Regions from separate parts of the Lysinibacillus sp. OL1 genome, predicted to be linked through region 2. Evidence: riboswitches for the same ligand, from Rfam matches in the RefSeq annotation. Region 2 holds a riboswitch; the other holds the start of a gene.

Region 1 (3,725 bases), on a different contig from region 2:
CTTTACATTAACACCTAAATGTTTTGCTCGCTCTTCACCATACAACAAGACATTTAATTCTCGTCTTTGTGTCCATAGCATTATTGAACCTACAATCACAAATGGAATGATCATTTGGACATATGGCCAACCACGCATCGAAACAGAACCAAGTAGCCAGCCTATTACCTGACGTAATTCTTCACCAGATAAGGCAATCATTAATGAAATGAGGGAACCTAAAAATGAACTAAAAATAACACCTGTTAATATCAACGTTTCCATTTTTAATGAGCGGTCTACGAGTCTAGCAAAGCTCATAACAACTACCATCGTAATGATAGCACCAATCATACTAAAGGTTGGCAGCGCATACAAACCGACAACAGGTATAGAAATACTAAAAAAGATCGTTAAAACAGCACCAACAGAAGCCCCTGATGAAACCCCTAGTGTATATGGATCTGCTAATGGATTTTTTAATAAACCTTGGAAAGCTGCTCCAGCAATAGCTAGAGATGCGCCTACTAGTCCCGCTAATAACACGCGAGGCAAACGAATTTTCCAAAAGATATTGGCGGCTGTTTCATCAACCGCCTTATTCCACAATACTTCTAATGGAATATGAACCGAGCCTATCGCTACGCCACACCAGATGCTAATAAGAAGAAGCGTACATGTTAATGTATAGGCTAGTGCTATTTTTTTCACTTAAATACCTCAGGATAGATTGCTTTTGCTAATTCTTCTAGACCTTCAGCTAAACGTGGCCCTTGACGACTTGTCGTACTTTCATCTACCTGCACAATCGCATTATTTTTTACGGCATTAATCGTATCAAAGCCCGCACGTTTTGGTATTTTCGTTAAAATATCTGGTACATAATGATATGTCACCACGATGACATCTGGATTTTTTGCGATAATTTGTTCTGCATCAATTTTATACCAATTATCGCCATCTACAGCTACATTCTCTGCATTAATCATTTCAAGCATCGCGTTCATAAATGTACCATTGCCAGCTGTATAAATATCTGGCTCATCTGATGCTTCAACTAACACTTTTTTGGGTTCAACATCCTTGACTTTAGACAAAACTTCTTCTACTTTTGCCTTCATATTCGCGACAATTTTTTCTGCCTCTGGTAATTTCCCTGTAGCACGTCCCAGTTGCTCAATTGTTGTATATGTTTCATTAAAGTCTTGTGCATTTTTTACAACAAATACTTTCAAACCTGCTGATTCAAGCTGTGCAATAGCCTCTTCTGAAAGAGACATGCTAGATTCGTGTGAAAAAACGATATCTGGTTTTAAAGCAATAATTTTTTCAATATCGTATTCCATACCGCCAACCTTATCCTTCTCAGCTGCCTCTGGCGGATAATCGTCGTTGTCCGTAACACCAACTATTTCATCATTTAAACCTAGTCCAAAAAGGATTTCCGTATTACTCGGAATAAGTGAAACAATTTTCTCAGGAGGTGCTTCAAGTGTAATGTCCTTACCAAGGGCATCTGTTATCGTCATTGGGAATGTTGCTTCATCCACCTGGGCTGTTTCTTGCTGTGTTTGCTGCTCGTTAGATGGCTTGTTATCTTTTGCTTCCTGCCCACAAGCAGCTAGCAAGCCTACTGCTAAAAATGCTGATAATCCTATTTTCCAAAATTTCTTCATGTGAATCCTCCTTCGTTGATCCGTGCGACATTTCGCTTTATTCTACATCAAAATAAAACCCCTCATCTTTGATCGATGAGGGGGCAAAATCGCACCAAAAAAACTGATACAAAATCCACCACCCTATCCTCGTAGGTTGTCATGTCGTTATAAAGGCAGGTCTCCTGGCTAGTGCTACTTGCGATTTTTCAAGCCTTCCCGAAATCTTCAGTGGCATCATTTGAAAAAACTCACACTTACAGTGGCGGGACCGCATCGGAATTACACCGATTTCCCTTTTCACTTTACTTAAGTAAAGAACCTTTATAATATTCAGTTGATTTCATTATACATGAAAATGAAAGAAGTCGCCTCCATTCAAGACGACTCCCCGGCCATTATACAATTTCAGAAAAGTATTGAACTGTTTTCATTTGTGCACCCATTTCTCTTAATGACCATGTCTGCTCTAAATAAATGTCCGCTAGTTTTTCATATTTCCCACCAAATTTATGTGCCCACTCAACCGCTATGACACTTTCATAAAGGTGCGCCATTTTTTCCGCCACACCTTTTGCTTCAAAAGTTTTCGTTGCTTCGTCTAAAGCGCTAAAAATTTGAAGTTTCACAGACATATTCGCCAATTGTTCTTTAACAATTTGTACTAATGAACTGTTAGCTAATTTGTCTAATCGTTCCTCCATCTCCTGTACAAACAGTTCATGGGCATGAAACTTATCTACTAAACGAATGAGTTCCAAGGCCAAAATATTAGCCGTCCCCTCCCACACCGTCAATACTTGCGCATCTCTTAATAAGCGAGGCGTTACAAAGTCTTCTATATAGCCATTACCTCCATGTAATTCAATTGCCTCACTAGCATAGTGAACAGCTTGCTCTGCCGTTTCCTTTTTCATAATGGCAATATATAAACGATTCATAATAAGATCTTGCTGTGTGCCCTGTCCACTTGTCACTTTATCGTATAATTGAATAAGATCAAAAACTGTCGCTACTTCCACGTGCAACTTAGCTGCAAATTTCCCTAAAGTATCCTGAATCATAGGGTATTGTGTTAAGGGCTTGCCAAATGCATGTCGATTGCTTACATAATGTTTCGCCTCTAAGAAGCCGCGACGCATAATACCAATTGAAGCGACTGCATTACAAATTCTGGAGAGATTTAGTGCTTCTAGCATATAATAAATCCCTTTATTTTGCTCCCCTACAACGTAGGCAAGAGCACCATCAAATTCTACCTCACCAGAGGGAACTGCCCGAACGCCTAGCTTATCTTTCAGTCGGCGAATACGTAGATGATTTGTTGTTCCATCTTCTTTACGCCAAGGAACTGCAAACAACGTTAAGCCTTTGGAACCTGCTGGTGCACTTTCTAGTCGTGCCAATACCATCGCTACACCACACATGCCCGCATTGGATGCAAAGTATTTTTCACCATATAGACGATACGCAGTGCCATCCTTTCTCGCCTCCACCACATTTGCACCGACGTCAGAGCCTCCTTGACGTTCTGTTAAAAAGGTCGCACCTTCATATAAATCTGTGTCACCTGTTGCACAAACATGTGGTAAAAAACGCTGCTTTACCTCTTCATCTGCATAATGATCTAATAGATAGGCAGTAGCCATCGTCAATGTTACGGGACAATAAAAACCAGGTTCTGCATGGGATAGCAAATAACCTTGTGCAAAGCTATAAACATAATTCCCCTTGTGGCCTAGCTGCGGAATATGCTTGTGTACATAGCCTACAATCCCAGTATTATATGTCTCTTCAATCGTTTTTTTATAGCCATCATTAACCCAAACCTCCGATATCTCTTCACCATAGGCATCATATCTTTGAAGGCGAGGCTCACCCTGTCGATCTGTATGTTTTGCCCTCGCATCAATATCACCTGCACATAGCTCACCAAAATCTGTTAACTCTCGTTGGGCATAGGATAAAAACTCTTTATCTAACATCATTTCTACTATTTTTTGAAGCGTGTCATCTTCCGTAAAAAAGTTCGTAGTACGCATTGCTTCTTGTTGTAATACTTTCATGCTATCTCACCTCTTGCCCCTTCAA
Region 2 (3,725 bases):
CCATGGAGGTTCATACAGCCAAGCCCTACAGAATGCATTAATTGATTGGCTTTTGCAACAGACGGTACATTCTTAATGTGCGTCATTTGCGATACATTCGTTAATAGGTGCATGGCTGTATCGACTAATGCGCCGAAATCATTAACTTTACTTGCTGCATGGATATCGATGGAACCTAAGTTACACGATACATCTAATCCATAGTCATTTGGTTGATCCTGGTCCGTAATGATACTTGTCTCTTGTACTTGTAAGATTTCTGTACATAAATTGGACATTTTGACACGTCCAATATTTTTTAAAGGATGTACCTTATTGACATTATCATCAAAGATTTCAAACGGATAGCCTGATTCAAATTGTGCTTTTTTCACCTCTGTGTAAAGCTTACGTGCATTTAAACGTTTAATTTTACGAATTTTAGGGTTATCAAGTAGCTCGTAGTACATGTCTGAAATGGAAATTTCAGACATACGTTTACCATATTCTTTAAAAATATCATATGGGCTAAACAACACAATATCCTTATCACGTTTCATCAGTTCGAAGAAAATACTAGGTATAATAATCCCTGTTGAAAGGGTTGCGAGGCGAATTTTATCATCAGCATTTGGTTTTTTTGATGAAATGAAATTTTCTATGTCTGCATGGAAAATATTTAGATAGACAACACCTGAGCCATTTCGTTGCCCTAGCTGATTAGAATAACTGAAAGAATTTTCTAACAGTTTCGCTACTGGGATGACACCACTTGCACGATTTAATATCTCTTTAATTGGATCACCTAATGGACGTAAATCTGTTAAGTTGACCCCAACTCCACCACCAAGGCGTGATAGCTCTAAACAATAGCCAATATTTTCAGCAATACTATTCATGGAGTCATCCATTGATAATTTAAAGCAGCTGACTAATTCACCACGTGCTTTCTTACCACTATTTAAAGCAGTTGGTGTTGCAGGCTGATAGGCTTCCATCATTGCTTCGACAGAGCGTTCTGCTAAAGCCGTGTTTCCTTGAGCTAAATACAAAGCAATAATGACAATACGATCCTCATACTTTTCTAAGATCTCTTCCCCATCACGACTTTTCATAGCATAGCTATCGTAAAATTTGCTAGCGCTCATAAAGGATGGAAAGCGGAAATTATAATCATAGGCTTTCTTGTACAGCTTCTTAATAAATTCCATTTCGTACATGTCGATAAATGCTTTCTCATAGTAGCCCTCATCAACTAAATAGCGTATTTTTTCCTCAATATCTATAAAATAACGCAAACGTACGTTAACATACTCTAAAAAGTAGCGGCGCGTAGCTTCGCGGTCCTTTTCTAACTCAAGTAATCCAGTTGTACTATAACGATTCAGTACGTCATTATTAAGCTTTAAATAGGTTTTCATCTCATTACCCTCGTTTCATAAAACGTTTGTATTGCTTCGTAATCCGTTTGATTACCTCGTAAATCTAATTTCCTTACTAAGGGTACATGATAGGTAGCAGCGATTTTCTCACCAGCAGCGCCAAATACATGATGACCGAAGTTACTATTCCCACTGGCAACTACTCCTTTACAAAAATCCCTGTTTTTTTCTAAGAAACGTTGTACCTTTGCTGGAATGTCACCTAAACCATCTGTGTAGGTAATTAAGAGATATGGCTTGTTCAATCGCAATTCTTCCGAGAGCTCGATACATTCTGCCTTTAATTTGGATACAACATTTCGGACATTACCTGTACGACTCGCGTAAACAATCATAGGGCAATCAACTCAATTTGAGAAACAATTTCCTGAACATCTCCTATAAAAGTTTCATTCATCTCTAAAACAGGCACACTTAAAAAACCTGCGTCAATAATCGTTTGCTTTGCTTGTTCATCGTGATCGATGTTAACAATTTCAGCTTCAAGTCCTGCACGTTGTAGTTCAGATTTTACCCATAGGCATTTTGGACAAATTGTTTTCGTATAAAGTTTCATAGAAATCCCTCTTTTCATAAAATAAAAAAGCCTATCTCCTCTAGAGAGATAGGCTAAATGGAAACGTTAACATACCAAAAATACTGACGTTCCCATCTCTTAATCCCCGAAGAAATGATAAATTTGTTTTATAAAGGCAGGTCTCCTGGCTTTGCTTCATTCTCTGATTCCCTTCCCATGCAAATGCACAGTGGTTGCAATCATCGTCAGCTTCACAGTTGCGGGGACAGCGTCGGAATTGTACCGAACTTCCCTTTTAAACTACATGTAGTAGTACCTTTGTAAAACGAACACAATATATAGTTGTTGTTCAATAGTTTTAAGTGTACCATCCTTCAAATGAAAAGTAAATCAAGATTCTAAACTTCTTTATTTTTGGATTATTCAGTATTTTTAATTATGTAGTTCCAAATAGATTACCACTAATCACTTATACCCAAATCAAAAATCTATTTTTAACGATGTACGTGATTTTCTATTAAAATGGATCTAGAATTCTAATTTGAGTTTAAAGAAATCTTCTATTTTATGTACCATTGAAAAATAGTTGTCTCTATCATAAGTTCTGAAATAATGATCATCTCTTACCCATTTCAAATGATGCTCATTACATTAATAAAGAGCATGCTTTTATCATAACATGCTCTTACCATTCTATCATTGGGATTATAGTCTAACCTTAACCTCAGTCCCGTCCTGAGCTTTGACATCGACTAGCACAAGTCCTTTATAATTTTGTAGTTCCTTGATAATCGGCTTTAGCATTTCTTTATCGATGAGCGGAAAGGTAAAGTCTATTTTCATTTTATCGAAGTATGCCTTTGTCCACTTATTGGCTTGTTGCTGAATCCATTTAGAAGTTAAAATGGAGAGGACAATGGTTAGCACAGTATAGGGAACAGGGACGGTAAAGCGAACGTCTTTTGCTTTCACTTTTACATGCATCATTCGTCGCCTCTACTCAATGAAGACTGCAACGGAATCCCCGTTTGCTGATTTTATATCTACAATTTGTCCATCTAGTTCATTTTCAATCGCTTCAAGAAGAAGATTGATGTCGATATCTTTTACGTATTTTTCCGATTGCGGAATACTTGCAGCGATGCTGTGTCCTGCCATCAATACGGCTTTGACAAGTTTAATTGGTAAATTTACCGTGACATTATCATTTTCGGTGGATACAACACGGACCTTTAACGTTTTATCTAAATACTTTGTTTTTTCCACAAATTTATTCTCTGATTCTTCTTTCTGTTGTAGCACTTGAATCAGCTCTGATCCTTTATCCGCATCAATTTTGCCCTCTTGAATCATCGTTAACACTTTTGTAATTTCCTCTTTCATGGTCGTTCCTCCCTATTCGTCTTTTAAGAGCTTTATGGCTTCATCTGTTGTGATTTCGCCATTTTCAAGCATGCTTACAATTTTTTTCTCATCTACTTCATTTTTCTTCCTTTGAGCATAGCCAAGGGATGAAATAATATCATTTAGCTTGCCTCGTACTGTTGGATACGAAACCCCCAGTTCCTTTTCAACCTCTTTAATATTTCCTCGGCAGGTTAAAAATACTTCCACAAAATGAAGCTGATCCTGGGATAAGGATGCTAGCTTCGACAATTCAAACTCATTTTCAATGGTCGTGTGACAATGAGAACACTGTAACTTCGTAATTTTTAATGTTTTACTGCAGACAGGACAATTTGTGATTACTTGATAAGCCATAGTGAACTCCTTCCTTTAAGTTAAGC

Evidence for each region. A riboswitch is a leader RNA that binds a small molecule or an ion and turns the genes downstream of it on or off. The one in region 2 is predicted to bind cobalamin.
Region 1: linked by a shared signal. The riboswitch ahead of EW028_RS10035 (ABC transporter substrate-binding protein) and the one ahead of EW028_RS05660 (glutaredoxin family protein) in region 2 are both predicted to bind cobalamin.

Annotation. Positions count from the first base shown of each region.
Region 1 is NZ_SJDS01000004.1:180,858-184,582, reverse strand. It holds gene EW028_RS10040 (FecCD family ABC transporter permease) at 1-690, opposite strand, end outside; gene EW028_RS10035 (ABC transporter substrate-binding protein) at 687-1,655, opposite strand; cobalamin riboswitch at 1,793-1,975, opposite strand; gene EW028_RS10030 (acyl-CoA dehydrogenase family protein) at 2,033-3,700, opposite strand; gene EW028_RS10025 (class I adenylate-forming enzyme family protein) at 3,702-3,725, opposite strand, start outside.
Region 2 is NZ_SJDS01000002.1:253,208-256,932, forward strand. It holds gene nrdE (class 1b ribonucleoside-diphosphate reductase subunit alpha) at 1-1,400, opposite strand, end outside; gene nrdI (class Ib ribonucleoside-diphosphate reductase assembly flavoprotein NrdI) at 1,397-1,756, opposite strand; gene EW028_RS05660 (glutaredoxin family protein) at 1,753-1,977, opposite strand; cobalamin riboswitch at 2,096-2,273, opposite strand; gene EW028_RS05665 (hypothetical protein) at 2,644-2,925, opposite strand; gene EW028_RS05670 (SHOCT-like domain-containing protein) at 2,935-3,321, opposite strand; gene EW028_RS05675 (DUF2089 domain-containing protein) at 3,334-3,699, opposite strand.